DNA from 3 places in the Rhizobium sp. 10PS4 genome. Region 1 is predicted to be linked to each of the others. Evidence: predicted binding sites of a transcription regulator. Region 1 holds the regulator's gene; each other region holds the start of a gene.
What was found. The regulator PhoB, encoded in region 1, activates phosphate uptake and scavenging genes when phosphate is short. The targets are predictions, from matches to a motif close to TGTCATNNANCTGTCAT.

Region 1 (5,535 bases):
GCGCGCCGGCCTCTGGAACGAGGTCAAGGACCGCGTGCATGAATCCGGCACCGGCCTGTCGGGCGGTCAGCAGCAGCGCCTCTGCATTGCGCGTGCCGTCGCCGTCAGCCCTGAAGTCATCCTGATGGACGAGCCCTGCTCGGCGCTCGACCCGATCGCCACCGCCAAGGTCGAGGAACTGATCCACGAGCTGCGCGAGAACTACACGATCGTCATCGTCACCCACTCCATGCAGCAGGCCGCGCGTGTCTCGCAGCGCACCGCCATGTTCCACCTCGGCAATCTCGTCGAGGAGAACGACACCGACAAGATGTTCACCAATCCCGACGATCCGCGCACCCAGGACTACATCATGGGTCGCTTCGGTTGATTTTGGCGACACCAAGCCTTCCCGTTATTCGAGGATAAAGCCCCATGGCATCGACACATATTTTTTCTGCCTACGATGATGATCTGAAGTTCCTGTCCAGGCGGATTTCCGAAATGGGCGGCCTGGCCGAGCAGATGGTCAGCGAAGCCGTCCGCGCCCTCGTCAACGGCGATACCGCGCTGGCGCAGAAGGTCATCTCGGACGATGTGATCCTCGATCACGCCGAACGCGAAATCGGCGACAAGGCGATCGTGACGATCGCCCGCCGTCAGCCGATGGCCTCGGATCTGCGTGAAATCATGGGTTCGATCCGCATCGCCGCCGATCTCGAACGCGTCGGCGACCTCGGCAAGAACACCGCCAAGCGCGTCATCGCCGTCCAAAGCACCGGCGTTCCCCGCAAGCTCGCCCGCGGCCTCGAGCATCTGTCCGAGTTGGCGCTCGTCCAGCTCAAGGAAGTGCTCGATGTCTACACCAATCGTTCAGCCGACAAGGCGAATGCGATCCGTGAACGCGACAACGAGATCGACGCGATGTACACCTCGCTGTTTCGCGAACTTCTGACCTATATGATGGAGGATCCGCGCAACATCACTAGCTGCACGCATCTTCTCTTCTGCGCCAAGAATATCGAGCGCATCGGCGACCATGCCACCAACATCGCCGAGACGATCTTTTACATGACGACCGGCGCACAGCCGGAAGGCGATCGTCCGAAGGACGACAGCGCCAACACCGTCGGCGCGGTGACGGAATAACCGCCCGGGCCAGTCGCCGGACCAGTCAATTGCGTGCGCGCCCGTCCGGGGCGCGCAAAGAGGTCGCAGCCAATTTCTGAATTTGCGCAGGATGAATTGCTTAAATCACCCCCTGATTTAAGGATGATGCGCGAGGAGACCGACACGCATGATCCCGAGAGTTGCAGTTGTTGAAGACGAGGAAGCCCTCAGCGTGCTTCTTCGCTACAACCTCGAAGCGGAAGGCTTCGAGGTCGATACCATCCTTCGTGGCGACGAAGCCGAAATGAGGCTTCAGGAGCGCACGCCCGATCTTCTCATCCTCGATTGGATGCTGCCGGGCGTCTCCGGCATCGAGCTCTGCCGGCGCCTGCGCATGCGGCCGGAAACCGAGCGCCTGCCGATCATCATGCTGACGGCGCGCGGCGAGGAGAGCGAGCGCGTCCGCGGATTGTCGACGGGTGCCGACGATTATGTCGTCAAGCCCTTCTCGACCCCCGAGCTCGTTGCCCGCGTCAAGGCGATGCTGCGCCGCGCCCGTCCCGAGGTGCTGTCGACCGTGCTGAAGTGCGGCGATATCGAGCTCGACCGCGAAACCCATCGCGTCCATCGCAAGAGCCGCGAAGTCCGCCTCGGCCCTACCGAATTCCGCCTGCTGGAATTCCTGATGTCGTCGCCGGGCCGGGTGTTCTCCCGCTCGCAGCTTCTCGATGGCGTCTGGGGCCACGATATCTATGTCGACGAGCGCACCGTCGACGTCCATGTCGGCCGTCTGCGCAAGGCGCTGAATTTCTCCAACATGCAAGACGTCATCCGCACCGTCCGCGGCGCCGGTTATTCGATGGAAGCCTGAGGGCTTCCATTCTGGTTACTGACAGAGTCGACCGACGACTTTTTCGTCGTGCTCGGGCTTGTCCCGCTGCTGTCCGGTTCGCGGCGATAGACCGCCCCTCATCCGGCTGCCGCCACCTTCTCCCGCTCGCGGGGCGAAGGGACCCGCTGCGACGTCTCCGTTCCCCGTCCTCCACCTCTCGTGTGGCAAGTCCCCTCGCCCCGTTTACGGGGAGAGAGTTAGGGTGAGGGGCAGCCATCTCGCAATAAGCGCTTCCATCCACTCGCATAAAAAAACGGGCCACTCGGCCCGCTTTCTGCATTCTAAACGATGTTCGCTCGTTCAGCTGGCCCGCGCCGCTGCCCGGCGGCGTTCATTCACCGGCTGGTAGGCGAGTTTCTGGTGATAGCCGCAATAAGGCGAATTGTCGGGGGATTCGCAGCCGCAGAAATGGAAGTCGTCCTTCAGCGGATCGCCGACTGGCCACTTGCAGGTGCGTTCGGTCAGTTCCGTCAGGCCGAGGCGGCGCGAAATCGGCACCACCACGTTGCCCCTCGGCACGTATTCCATTTCCTCGATCGTTTCGATCTCGATCTCTTCCTTCAGCATCGTCGCGCCCTGCTGGCGGGTGACGGTGCGGGTCGTGATCCGGGAGGCGTAGTTCGGTGCGCGCGGCGCCGATGTGTTGCGCTTCGGCGTTCGCGCCGCGGTGTTGGTGCCGCCGGCCTTGGCACGGCCGGGAAGGCACAGCCGGTGCACTTTGCCGATGACCGCGTTTCTGCTGACCCCGCCAAGCTGCGCAGCAATCTGGCTGGCGCTCAGTCCTTCGGCCCAAAGCTTCTTGAGTTTCTCGACCCGCTCGTCTGTCCAGTTCATGCCCTGTCTCCACCTTTTGCGTTGGTGATGGCAGAATCCCTCACCGTTGTCCCGGGAGCTCCGAAACAAGAAACGCTTGATCAATTTTGGTGACTAGTTCCGCCGCATGCAGTCTAGTAATTGATCTTTAACCTAGTGTGAGGCTGACTCCGTGACAAGAGTCGCATGAATCCGGATGAATCGAATTCGTAGTTTTCCCCAACTTGCTGCCCCTGCGTGTCATTTCTGCAATAATGCCTGTTGATGACTGAAAATGCCGCTGTACACCCTTGCTGCATACGCTAAGGGCGCCGTTTTGTTGACATTGCAGCGCGAAAAGGAAATAGTGCCACTCGCCGCCGCAAGGCGGCATTTTTGATTTTTCGGGCCTGGTTTCCTTAGCCGGAGTCATTGCCCGGCAACTTTGATGGAGATCGCGCCATGGCTGAAGCCGCGCTTTATGACACCTATTCTCGTGCCCCACTGCGGTTCGAGCGAGGCGAGGGCGTATGGCTGATCACCGAAAGTGGCGAGCGATATCTCGATTTCGGCGCCGGCGTCGCCGTCACCTCCGTCGGCCACAGCAATCCGCATGTGGTCGGCGCATTGAAGGAGCAGGCCGACAAGGTCTGGCACCTGTCGAACATCTATGAGATCCCCGGCCAGGAGCGTCTGGCAAAGCGCCTGACGGACGCCACCTTCGCCGACAAGGTGTTCTTCACCAATTCGGGTGCCGAGGCGCTCGAATGCGCGATCAAGACGGCGCGCCGCTACCAGTTTTCCAAGGGCCATCCCGAGCGCTTCCATATCATCACCTTCGAAGGCGCCTTCCACGGACGGACGCTGGCGACGATCGCCGCCGGCGGCCAGGAGAAATATCTCGAAGGTTTCGGCCCCAAGGCGCCGGGTTTCGATCAGGTGGCTTTCGGCGATATCGAAGCGGTCCGCGCCGCGATCACCGAGGCGACGGCCGCCATCCTCATCGAGCCGGTGCAGGGCGAAGGCGGCGTCCGTCCTGCCACTAGCGAGTTCATGAAGGCGCTTCGCCAGCTCTGCGACGAGAACGGCCTGCTGTTGATCCTCGACGAGGTCCAGACGGGCGTCGGCCGCACCGGCAAGCTCTTCGCCCATGAATGGTCGGGCATCACACCCGACATCATGGCGGTCGCCAAGGGCATCGGCGGCGGTTTCCCGCTCGGCGCCTGCCTTGCCACATCAGAGGCCGCCTCCGGCATGAAGGCCGGTACGCATGGCTCGACCTATGGCGGCAATCCGCTTGCCATGGCCGTCGGCAGCGCCGTGCTCGACATCATCCTTGCCGATGGCTTCCTCCAGCAGGTGCGCGACGTAGCACTCGTCTTCCGCCAGGGTCTCGCCTCGCTGAAGGATCGTTATCCCGATGTGATCGAAGACGTGCGCGGCGAGGGGCTTTTGCTCGGCATCAAGGCTGCCGTTCCCTCAGCCGAACTGCTGCAGGCGATCCGCGCCGCCCATCTGCTCGGCGTGCCCGCCGGCGACAACGTCATCCGCCTTCTTCCGCCGCTCGTGGTCACCGCCGAGGAAGCCCGCGAGGGCCTTGCCCGCGTCGAGCGCGCCGCCGAGAGCATCCGCGCTTCCAAGGTCAAGAAGACGGCTTGAAGAAATTGCCGCTTCGGGCGCAGCACAGGTACAGGTAAGTAGACGATATGAGCCCTAAACACTTCCTCGATCTTTCGGCGGTCACATCCGCCGATCTCAGAACGATCATGAACGATGCGCTCACCCGCAAGCAGGCCTTCAAGGCAGGCACGGGCGACAAGCCGCTCGCGGGCAAGATGCTGGCGATGATCTTCGAGAAGCCGTCGACGCGCACCCGCGTCTCCTTCGACGTCGGCATGCGCCAGCTCGGCGGCGAAACGCTCTTCCTGTCCGGCACCGAGATGCAGCTCGGCCGCGCCGAGACGATCGGCGACACCGCCAAGGTGCTGTCGCGCTATGTCGATGCGATCATGATCCGCACCACCGAGCATTCCAGGCTGCTGGAGCTTGCCCAGCATGCGACCGTGCCTGTGATCAATGCGCTGACGGATGACACCCATCCCTGCCAGATCATGGCCGATATCATGACCTTCGAAGAGCATCGCGGCCCGATCAAGGGCAAGACCATCGCCTGGACCGGCGACGGCAACAATGTGCTGCATTCGCTGGTCGAGGGTGCCGCGCGTTTCGGCTATCGCATGAACATGGCCGTGCCCCTTGGCTCGGAGCCAAAGGATCACTATCTGAACTGGGCCCGCAATGAGGGCGCCGAAATCATGCTTTGCCATGATGCCGACCGTGCGGTCGCCGGCGTCGATTGCGTGGTGACCGATACCTGGGTCTCCATGAATCAGGAACATCGGGCCCGGGGTCACAATGTCTTCCAGCCTTATCAGGTCAACGCGGCCTTGATGGCGAAAGCCGGCAATGATGCATTGTTCATGCATTGCCTGCCCGCCCATCGCGGTGAGGAAGTGACGGACGAAGTGATCGACGGTCCGCAATCCGTGGTCTTCGATGAGGCGGAAAACCGTCTTCATGCGCAGAAGTCGATTCTTGCTTGGTGCCTGGGCGCGATCTGAACCATAATCGGACGTCGAGAGTGAAAGATCTCGCGACCGCGCGAGCGACGGGCACGCTGACCCATCGCTCTGAACTAGGAGTGAAAGCCATGGCAGAAGCTGCAGCCGCCCTCGGCCAGTTCGATTTCGCCGGCGATGACC
Region 2 (5,535 bases), on a different contig from region 1:
CTCCGTTTCGACCAGGCCTTTGACGAAAAGGCGTTGCATGGCGACGATGACGAGGACGGGTGGTAGGGCAGCCAGAATGACGGCTGCCATCACAAGGTTCCAGCGCGGCTCGGCATCGGCAACCGCTGCCATGCGCTGGATTCCCATCACAACGGTATAGAAGCTCTGGTCGGTCGTTATGATGAGCGGCCACAGATACTGGTTCCAGCCGAGCACAAACAGGATGATGAACAACGCGGCGATGTTGGTGATCGACAGCGGCAGCAGGATATCGCGGAAGAACTTCATCGGCCCTGCCCCATCGACACGGGCAGCCTCCATGAGTTCGTCGGGGACAGTCAGAAAGAACTGGCGAAACAGGAAGGTTGCCGTTGCCGATGCGATTAGCGGAATGATGAGGCCGCCATAATTGTTCAGCATTCCAAGGTCGGCGACGACTTTATAGGTCGGCACGATGCGCACCTCCACCGGCAGCATCAGCGTGATGAAGATCATCCAGAACGCCAGGGTCCGGAACGGAAACCGGAAATAGACGATGGCAAAGGCCGAAAGGATCGAAATAGCGATCTTTCCGACGGCGACGCCAACAGCCATGATCAGCGAGTTGATCAGCATCGGCCCGATCGGCGGCGCCCCGGAGCTTGTCATTCCCGACGACAGCATCGTCGAATAGTTCTCGATGATATGGCTTCCCGGTGTCAGCGGCACGACGCCAGACAGGAAGTCATTTGGGCCGTGGCTCGATGCGATGAAAGCCACATAGACCGGAAATACGACGATCGTGACGCCAATGATGAGGACAAGGTGCGCCAGGAAATTCAGGAAAGGGCGATTTTCAACCATCCTCGGGCTTCCTCAATATTGCACGCGGCGTTCGATGAAACGGAATTGCACCGCGGTCAGAGCGATGACGATCACCATGAGAATGACCGACTGCGCCGCCGACGAGCCCAAATTCAGTCCGATGAAGCCATCGAAATAAACCTTGTAGACAAGGATCTCGGTTGCCCGCGCCGGTCCGCCCTGGGTGGTCGCATGAATGATGCCGAACGTATCGAACATCGCGTAAACGATGTTGATGACAATCAGATAGAAGGTCGTCGGCGAGATCAGCGGGAACACGATCGTCCAAAAACGCTTCACTGGACCGGCTCCGTCGATGGCCCCGGCTTCCTGAAGCGAGCGCGGGACGGATTGCAGCGCAGCCAAGAAGAACAAGAAGTTATATGATATCTGCTTCCACGTCGCCGCGATCACGATCAGGACCATGGCGTGGTCGGGATTGATTAGGTGGTTCCAGTTGATCCCCATCGTACGCAACATATAGGCGACGATACCGATCGACGGATTGAACATGAACCACCAAAGAATGCCAGCGATCGCGGGAGCGACGGCATAGGGCCAGATGAGCAAGGTCGAATAAATTCGAGAGTTGCGCAACACGCGCATCGCCGCTGCAGCCAGGAGCAACGCGATCGCCGTCGACAGGACCGTCACGAGAATAGCGAAGACGAGCGTGTGGCCGAAGGCATTGATGTAGATCGGATCGGCAAAGAGCCGGCGATAGTTTTCGAACCAGACGAAATTCGTTTTGAAGCCGAAGGCATCCTGGCGCAGGAAAGATTGCCAGAATGCAGTCGCCGCGGGCCAGAGGAAAAATACCACGGTCACGAAAATTTGGGGTGCGATGAGCAGGTAAGGCAAAAGCTTGTTGGGAAATACGGTCCGTTTGGTTTGCATGGAGCCTCACACTGACGGATGGGAAACGGGGGCCGGCTCTCACCAGCCCCCGTCGCGGAGCCCATTAGTTGGCGGACTGAAAGTCGCGAAGCTGTTCGTTGCCTCGTGCGACCACGGAATCAACCGCTTCCTTCGCCGTCTTCTTACCGCCCAGCAAGGCTGCAAACTCATCGTCGATGATACCACGCACCTGAACGTAGTTGCCGAACCGGATACCCTTCGAATTGTCGGTGGGTGTCACCCGCGTCAGTTGCTTGATGCCGATATCTGCTCCCGGATTCTTCTCGTAATAGCCCTGGTCCTGGCCCAGCTTGTACGCAGCCTCGGTTATCGGCAGGTAGCCCGAGAACTGATGCCAATCGGCTTGGACTTCCGGCTTCTGCAGGTAGGTGAAGAATTTCGCGACCCCCTTGTACTCCTCTTCCGGGCGGCCTTTCAGCGTCCAGAGCGTGGCGCCGCCGATAATCGAATTGAGCGGCTGCGGAATGACGTCGTCATAGTAGGGAAGCGGCGCAAACCCGACCTTGAAAGCCTTCGCGTTGTTGATGACACCGGCCCGGCCGGCCGAGGAATTCATGTACATCGCACATTCCTGCGAATAGAACATCGGAGGAGCGTTATCGCCGCCGCCAGGTCCGCCGAATTTGAAGAGCCCCTCGTCCTGCCACTTCTTCAGATTGCCCCAATGGCGGATCGTCAGATCGTTGTTGAAGGTGAATTCCGCGTCCAGGCCGCCAAAACCGTTGGCCTTGGTGGAGTATGGCTTGTCGTGCAAGGCATTGAGGTTTTCGGTCTGGATCCAGGAAATCCAGGCGCTGGTAAAGCCGCATTTGGCAGCGCCGGACTTCATGATCGTCCGCGAGAAGGCCTCGACGTCCGCCCATGTTTTCGGCGGTGTTTCCGGATCGAGCCCCGCTTTTTGGAAGACATCCTTGTTGTAATACATGATCGGCGTCGAGGAATTGAACGGCAAGGACAAGACGTTGCCGCTGGTGTCCGAGTAGTAGCCGACGACCGGGGCAATGAATTTGCTCTGGTCCCAGGCCTCCCCCTCGTCCTTCATCAACTGGTAGACGGGATAGACCGCACCCTGTGCTGCCATCATGGTGCCGGTGCCGACTTCATAGACCTGGACGATTGCCGGCTGCTGGTTGGCACGAAACGCCGCGATCGCGCCGGTCAGCGTCTCGTCATAGGTGCCCTTGTAGACCGGCACGATCTCATAATCGGACTGAGACGCGTTGAACCCCTTGGCGATCTGTTCAAGCTTCGCGCCATTCTCGCCGCCCATTGCGTGCCACCACTGGATCTTCGTGGCGGCCAAGGCCGGGACAGATAACGAAAGGCTGGTCAGTCCTGCGGACAGGAAAAAAGCGATCTTGTTCATCCTCACTCCCACTTGTTGTCGGTTCATAGCCTCCCGCTACGAACGTGAGCCGATCGTAACAGGCGAGTTTCACTTTGCAAATATGAAATGTTCATATGAACATTTGATGACACCAAGCCCGACGGTCATAAGGGGCCGCTGGCTGGAAGTATGAGTTTGAGTGGCCGATCGATTTGCGCGCTGGCCCTGCTTTGGGAAACAGCCTTTCACGGGCAGCGGCGTGCTTTGTGGCAGTTTTGCGACACTCGATGGAGCGCAGATGCTCACCTGGTTCCGAAAACTGATGCCGCGGGAAGAGCGCTTCTTCGATTTATTCGCCCAACACACAAAGACCGTCGTCGGTGCGGCGAAGCCCTCCAGTTTCTGTCCGCCTCTCTCCATTCCCTCGGCCATGGGCAATGACGCTAGAAAGACAATGTCCTATATTCGCAAGGATAATTGGCGGGTGATTTCCATGTACCGCCCTTGGTCGTCCTTTCATGCCAAAGTGCAACTGCACTCGGTGCGCTTTTCGATCCCATGGCGGATTGCCCACGCGACGGGATCGAAGATTACGCGTCTCAACCCAATGCAGGGCTTTTGCGCCGAAACAGGCGGAGCTCTGACATTGCTTGGCGTAACCTGGCCAGATATCCCGTTTTCGACCCACATACCATCACCGCTGGGGCTTGGCGGGCAACATTGTTGTTGTCGGGTGACACTCCCCGTCGCTGCGATCATTTTCAGCCTTAGACCATTGGCTTTCGGACCGCTTCCATCAACGATCCCTCATCTTGGTCATCGGCACGTCCCAATCCCGCAGGCCATCGCAGACCTCGACTCTGCTGGGCGCGCCGGTACGACCGCCGAATACCTGGCATTTGAGCGCCGCCGCCATGGATGCCCAGCGCATCGTCTCTTCGATCGGCAAGCCTTCGGCGACAGCCAGCGCGAAAGCGCCATGAAAGATATCGCCGGCTGCGAGCGTATCGACCGCCCTCACCTTCGGAGCGGCAAGATGGGCGATTTCGCCGGTTCGGTCCTCGAACCAGAAAGAGCCATTTTCGCCCGCCGTGACGCTGACGAAAGCTTGCTCGAACTTTCGTTTCAGAAGGCCGACGACCTTCACCAGCTCGGCTGCACCCGCAAGGCGCTCGGCGGCCGGCTGCGAGAATACGATGTGGCTGGCCGCCGGTGCAAGCATCTCGATCACGCCATCGGCTGCGACATCGCCATCGAGAATGGCCGGTTTGCCCGCCTCTCGCGCCGCAGACAGCGTCCGCAATGCAAGCTTCGGCCACCGGACGTCGACCAGCACCGCATCGAAAGAAGAAACGTCCTCTATTGTGACCGGCTTGACTGTCTCGTGCAGGCCCGCATCGTAGAAAGGCACAATCAGGCGCTCGCCCTGATCATCGACGAGAATGGTCGAGACGGCCGAGCGGGCGCCGTCCACGCGCAGCATGCCGCTCGTGTCTATGCCGCTGTTGCCGAGGTCGGCAATGATGCGTTCGCCGGTGGCATCGTTGCCGACTGCGCCCCAGAGGCTGGCATTGCCGCCCAGCCGGGCGACCGCAAAGGCGGCGCTCGACGCCATGCCCTCGGCGATCTGCAGCATGTCGTAGGGCAGAATTTTGCCCTGGCCGGCGGGCAGAGAGCGGACCCGAAACAGGGTATCCATCACCGCCGCGCCGACACAAAGAACGCGGCGCGCCGGGCCGGGAGGCGCTTCGAAGGCAGAAGAAGTCGTCAAGTTCGTTGTCTCACCCGCTTACTTGACGGCTCCGGCCGTCAGACCCGCCACGATCTGCCGTTGCGCAAACACCGTCAAGATCAGCACGGGCAAGGTGACGATCAATGCGGCTGCGGCGAGCGGACCCCAACTGACCTGTTCGAAAGACAGCATGTTATAGACCGCGACAGGAAGCGTGCGCGTCTCGCGGCTGGCGAGCACGATGCCGAAGACGAAGTTGTTCCACGAGAAGATGACTGACAGGATGAAGGCGACGACGATGCCCGGCCTGGCGATCGGCAAGGCGACCAAGCGGAAAACCTGCCACGGTGTTGCGCCGTCGATGCTTGCAGCCTCCTCCAGCTCCATCGGCGTCGTCTCGAAATAACCGATCATGATCCACACGACGATCGGTACGGTGACGACGAGATGGATGATGATCTGCGGCAGGAGCGTGCCGAGCAGGTTCAGCCACTGGAATAGCAGGAAGAGCGGTATCAGGAAGGAAAGGCCCGGCGTCATGCGCGCGATCATGATGACCATCGCGGACTTCTCCGCCTTCAGCCGCGCGATGCCATATCCGGCGGGCACGCCGATCAGCAGCGCCAGAAGCGTGGCAGCCCCCGTCACCAGCACCGAATTCCAGAGATAGAGGAAGAAGTTGTTCTCTTCGAAGACCTTCAGATAATTCGACCAG
Region 3 (5,535 bases), on a different contig from region 1:
CGTCGGTGCGGCCGGTGGCCTTGTTGTTGTTGCCGTCGGTCGAAACCCAGAGGCGGCCGGCAGCATCGACGGCGCAGTTGTCGGGCATGCCGAACCAGCCGTTCTTGGTCGTTTCGGTGGAGAAGGTCGCACCGACGGCCGCAACCGAGGGATCGCCGCACTTCAGGAGCACTTCCCACTTGCCCGATGTGGCAGTGAAATCGCCGTCGTTTTCAGAGATCTCGATGATGTGGCCGAAGGCGTTTTCCGCGCGCGGATTTGCGGCATCCACCTGGTCGGCCTTGCGGCGGGTGTTGTTGGTCAGCATGACATAGACCTTGCCGTTGACGCTGTTCGGCTGGACGTCTTCCGGGCGGTCCATCTTGGTGGCGCCGAGCGCGTCACCGGCGCGACGACATTCGATCAGCACGTCAGCCTGGCTGGTGAAACCGTTTTCCGCCGTCAGCGGACCCTGGCCGAAGACCAGCGGCAGCCACTGCATGGTGCCGTCCTCGTTGAACTTGGCGACATGAAGCGTGCCGCTGTCGAGCAGGTTCATGTTGGCGGCGCGATCATTCGGGTTGAACGCTGCTGATGTCACGAACTTGTAGACGTAGTCGAAGCGCTCGTCGTCGCCGAGATAGAAGACGACCTTGCCGTTCTTGGCGACGATCGACTCGGCGCCCTCGTGTTTGGTGCGGCCGAGCGCGGTTCGCTTCTTCGGCGCCGACGTCGGGTCCATGACGTCGACCTCGACGATCCAGCCGAAACGGTTCGGCTCGTTCGGCTCCTTGGAAAGATCGAAGCGGTCGTAGAAATTGGCCCACTCGTAGGCGCCTTCCGGAACGCCATAACGCTTATAGTTCGGGGCTTCCTTGTGACCTTCCGGCAGCGCGCCGGAGAAATAGCCGTGGAAGTTCTCTTCGGCCATGATGTAGGTGCCCCAGGGCGTGACGCCGCCAGCGCAGTTGTTGATCGTGCCGATGGCGCGGGTGCCGGTCACGTCGGCACTGGTCTTCAAGCGGTCGTTTCCGGCGGCGGGGCCGGTAATTTCCATCGGCGTGTTGGCGGTGATGCGGCGATTATACTTGCCGTCGGCGACGACCTGCCACTTACCACCCGTCTTGCGGATCTCGACGATAGTGCCGCCGTGGGCCGCCATCTCGACATCCACCTGCTCCTTGCTGAGCGCGCCCTGCTTGATCTTGCCGTCGACCACCTGGACGAGGCTGGGGAACATCAGGTGCGGGTTCGTGTATTCATGATTGACGACGAGCAGGCCGTGCTCGGACGAACCTTCGAGCGGAATGAAGCCGACATAATCGTTGTTGTAGCCGAACTGCTTGCTCTGTGCATCGGCCGTCTGCTTCGCCGGATCGAATTGCGGGGCACCCGGCAGCACGGCATCGCCCCACCGCAGCAGAATATCGGCATCATACCCTTCAGCGATATGATGCTTGTCATCGACGCCGGCCTCCACTTCGGAGAAGTTGAAGGCAGAGCCTTTATTGTCTGCAGCGCGCGCCTCGTCCGCGCTCATCAGCGCGATCGGGCTTACCGTGGCTGCAATGGCGGAAACGGCAAGTGAGCCCTGCAGAAAATTGCGGCGTGAAAAACGCTTGCCGATGATTTCACCCATCGTCGGATTGGCGCTGGTGTTGTGGCCGTCACCATCCGCGTCTTCGAGCTGAGTCGTCGGGAAAATCCTCTGGGAAAGATGCTCGTTCATCCAATGCCTCCACGGTTAAAAACTGGTGTCAAATTGTCTTGTTTTAGATCCGCTCTAAACCTAAAGGCGCGATATTACGGTTTTGCGACAGGAACATCTTGAGGATGCTGTTCTTTCTCAGGCAGGAGCGACACGGCTCAACGAAGGCCAAGACCGGACGTTGCCGTAGTCGGCACGTTGCCTCCGCCCTATGATTCATGCGTCATGAAGATGAGACAATGGATCGCTCGATGAGCTCTCCGACACGAATGAGGCTTTCGAGCTCGCCTTGACCGGTCCCTATGCCGGGTCTGCGACCCCTCAGGTCCACCAGATGCTTGGCCATGCCACGATCCAGGGAGGCCTCTCGTGTCGCGCAGAGGCATCAAGCTTAGCCGCCTCGCAAGGCTTTGGCGAGTTGGACGACCCGGACGGCTGGATTGTTCTCGCACGGCTGCGCGCCGGCTCGGCAACGGGTCGCGTCTTTTGGGACGCCAGCGATCTCGTCATCATGGCTCCGGCCGCTGACGTTGCAGCCCGACGCTTCGACCATTGTGTGCTCTTGTCCGGCTAGTCCGATGCAAGCGGAAAGCCGCTACCGATGGCAACGGCTTGGCAGGACGATATGCACGGAGGATAACCGCAAAGCGCGCCGCATGAACCAAGTTCGATGCGGCGCGGAAAGTCGCTTAGTTGACCGACTTGTCGACCAGCTTGTTCTTGCCGATCCAGGGCATCATGCCGCGCAGCTTGGCGCCGACTTCTTCGATCGGGTGGCTGTCGTTCAGGCGGCGGATGCCCTTGAAGCGCGAGCCGCCGGCGCGGTATTCCTGCATCCAATCGGACGTGAACTTGCCGGTCTGGATGTCCTTGAGGACGCGCTTCATCTCGGCCTTGGTCTCGGCAGTGATGATGCGCGGACCGGAGACATATTCGCCCCACTCGGCCGTGTTGGAGATCGAGTAGTTCATGTTGGCGATGCCGCCTTCATAAATCAAGTCGACGATGAGCTTCACTTCGTGCAGGCACTCGAAATAGGCCATCTCGGGCGCGTAACCGGCTTCGGTGAGCGTTTCGAAACCGGCGCGGATGAGCTCGACGAGACCACCGCAGAGAACGACCTGTTCGCCGAAGAGGTCGGTTTCGCACTCTTCGCGGAAGTTGGTTTCGATAATGCCCGAACGGCCGCCGCCGACGCCACAGGCGTAGGAGAGAGCGAGTTCAAGCGCATTGCCCGAAGCGTTCTGATGAACGGCAACGAGGCAGGGAACGCCGCCGCCCTTCTGGTATTCGCCGCGAACCGTGTGGCCCGGGCCCTTCGGTGCGATCATGACGACGTCGACCGAAGCCTTCGGCTCGATGAGACCGAAGTGAACGTTGAGGCCGTGAGCAAAGGCGATGGCTGCGCCATCGCGGATGTTGCCGGCGATGTCGGCCTTGTAGATGTCGGCCTGCAGTTCGTCCGGGGTCGCCATCATCATCAGGTCCGCCCAGGCGGCAGCTTCGGCAACCGTCATGACCTTGAAGCCATCGGCTTCGGCCTTCTTGACGGTCGGCGAACCGGCCTTGAGTGCGATGACGACGTTCTGAGCGCCGCTGTCCTTGAGGTTCAACGCATGGGCACGGCCCTGCGAACCATAGCCGATGACGGCGACCTTCTTGGCCTTGATGAGGTTGAGATCGGCATCACGATCGTAATAGACGCGCATTTGAAGTTCCTTCCCTTTGCTTGTCTTGTTGACTGTCATTAAAGCGGAATCAGCCGAGAACCGGCATCTCCGCCAGAACCTTGTCCGTGCCATAAAGCCTGAGGAAGGCGGTGACGGCCCTCTCCGCCTGGCGTGCGGTATCCTTGAGGCCTGGTTCGCCGAGCAGCATGCGCACATGCAGGTCGGAGACAACAAGGCCGTAAAGCGTGTGATAAGCCTCGTCGGCATCGGCAAAACGCAGGAGCCCTGCCCTTTTGCCGGCATCGATCAGCGCCATGGCGCGCCGGTCGATCTGGCGACGGCCGCGCTCGAGCAGCAGTTTGCCGAGTTTCGATCCCTCGCGGTTCGACTGCCCGATCGCCAGCCGGTTGAGCGCCAGCGAGACGTCGCCGGCAAGCACCTCCAGCAGGTCACGCGCAAAAATGACGACATGGTCGTGCAGGCTCGCCGCCGTCAGCCGCTCGCCGTTGCGCTCGAAGGTGCGCACTTTGCTGGCCTGATAGGCGATCATCGCCGACAGCAGCCCGTCGCGATCACCGAACCACTTGTAGAGGCTTTCCTTCGAGCAATTGGCGGCGCGCGCCACGCCGGAAGTCGTCAGCGCCTTCTCGCCACCATCGACGAGCAACTGCAGCGCCTGCTCCAGAACGGCGTTCTGGCGCGGCGAAAATTCGCTCGGCTCTGCGGTATCGACGGACACGGTCATGGCTCCCATATACGTACCGTACGGTACGGTTCGTGAGGTTTATGCGACAAACCGATCAGGTCGTCAAGAAGCCTGGATAGATTTTTTATACGGGAAAGCTCGGTGAGACACCAGAATTGGATAGGCGCGCAATATCAGGGACCGCATAATGCCGCACCACGCCATTTGCCGGAGCCTTCCATGCCGCGCCTGCCTGCAGCCCTTCTCCTCGCCGGAACGATGCTTCTGGGAACTGCGCTTCCGAGCACCGGCGCCTTCCCCCCAGTCGGAAAACGAGGTCTATAACCGCATCGAGGAACTGCACGGCGATGCCGCGAGCTTCGATCGGCCGCTGCGCCGACTCGTTCGGGCGATGCGCTCGGGAGACGCCGAGACAATCGCTGGCCTGGCCGAGTACCCGCTGACGGTCAAGGCCAACGGCGAGACCTACGACGTCGAGAACGCCGAGGATTTCATCGACAATTTCGACGATCTCGTGACGCCGGAGACGCGCCGCGCCGTCGGACGCCAGCAATACGAGGATCTTTTCGTCAACAGCGACGGCGTCATGCTGGCCGGCGGCGCCGTCTGGATGGGCGCGGTCTGCGACGACAACGCTTGCGAGGCGAGCCATTGGGCGATCATCGCGATCAACAACTGACATTTGTCGTGGGGAAAAGGCAATGAGATACTGGATAGCCGCCGCGGTCATGACCACAGCTCTCGCCATCGCAGCAAACGCACAGGCCGCCGAAACGCGCTGCGGCTGGATCGAGAATCCGACGCCCGCCAACTGGTGGCTGGAGGACGCGGAGAACACCTGGACAATCATGACCCAGGGCGACGATGCCGGCGAGGTCGAAGGCATGGAGCTGATCTCCGACATCTCCGAACATGATTATGTCAAAACCAACGGCAATTACGGTTATGCCTGCGCCTGCATGAGTGTGGAAACGGATGGCAAGAACCGCATCACCCGCATCCTCTCCTTCCGTCAGTTAAAGCTCGCCAAATGCCGTGCTGACAAGGCGTTGAAATTCCCCGGCTGACCAACCCATCGCCCGAATACCGGATGGCGGCCGCGATCACGATCCACTCGCCCAGAGGCAGTCGATCCGCGACGAGCCGGAGCCTATGACGCCGTAGCGCAACCAGCAGGGATCGAGAGAGGCTCTGCCGGCATCGCCTTGTCGATCGCGTAAAGCTTTGCGAAACCCGCATCTTCGACCAGCGTCAGGCCCGCCGGCATCAAGGTGCCGACATAGCGGTCGGGGATATCGGCATTGGCGACGAGGATGAAATCGAAACGCCTGCGCCAATCCGACAGGTAAGGCGTAAAGTTTCTATATTCCTGCATCATTGCCGGGCATGAAAGCACGCCGATCGACAGCAGATTGCCCTCGGGAACTGCGATCTCAGACCATGGCGGCAGAACGGAGAGCGGCTGCTTGCCT

Region 2: ugpB (sn-glycerol-3-phosphate ABC transporter substrate-binding protein UgpB) is a predicted target of PhoB. The motif match lies at 3,223-3,239, and genes of this name have one in related genera.
Region 3: RWJ89_RS04490 (PhoX family protein) is a predicted target of PhoB. The motif match lies at 1,782-1,798, and genes of this name have one in related genera.

What each region holds. Positions count from the first base shown of each region.
Region 1 is NZ_JAWDIW010000007.1:235,926-241,460, reverse strand. Features, by position in the region: gene pstB (phosphate ABC transporter ATP-binding protein PstB) at 1-370, shown strand, start outside; gene phoU (phosphate signaling complex protein PhoU) at 415-1,128, shown strand; gene phoB (phosphate regulon transcriptional regulator PhoB) at 1,277-1,960, shown strand; gene RWJ89_RS15700 (GcrA family cell cycle regulator) at 2,282-2,815, opposite strand; gene RWJ89_RS15695 (aspartate aminotransferase family protein) at 3,236-4,432, shown strand; gene argF (ornithine carbamoyltransferase) at 4,480-5,394, shown strand; gene RWJ89_RS15685 (Hsp33 family molecular chaperone) at 5,484-5,535, shown strand, end outside.
Region 2 is NZ_JAWDIW010000001.1:605,010-610,544, reverse strand. Features, by position in the region: gene ugpE (sn-glycerol-3-phosphate ABC transporter permease UgpE) at 1-843, opposite strand, end outside; gene ugpA (sn-glycerol-3-phosphate ABC transporter permease UgpA) at 856-1,740, opposite strand; gene ugpB (sn-glycerol-3-phosphate ABC transporter substrate-binding protein UgpB) at 1,805-3,127, opposite strand; partial or broken gene RWJ89_RS02745 (anion permease) at 3,437-3,816, shown strand; gene RWJ89_RS02740 (sugar kinase) at 3,885-4,859, opposite strand; gene RWJ89_RS02735 (carbohydrate ABC transporter permease) at 4,878-5,535, opposite strand, start outside.
Region 3 is NZ_JAWDIW010000002.1:321,019-326,553, reverse strand. Features, by position in the region: gene RWJ89_RS04490 (PhoX family protein) at 1-1,708, opposite strand, end outside; gene ilvC (ketol-acid reductoisomerase) at 2,377-3,396, opposite strand; gene RWJ89_RS04480 (TetR/AcrR family transcriptional regulator) at 3,446-4,111, opposite strand; partial or broken gene RWJ89_RS04475 (hypothetical protein) at 4,283-4,742, shown strand; gene RWJ89_RS04470 (DUF4087 domain-containing protein) at 4,765-5,130, shown strand; gene RWJ89_RS04465 (hypothetical protein) at 5,214-5,535, opposite strand, start outside.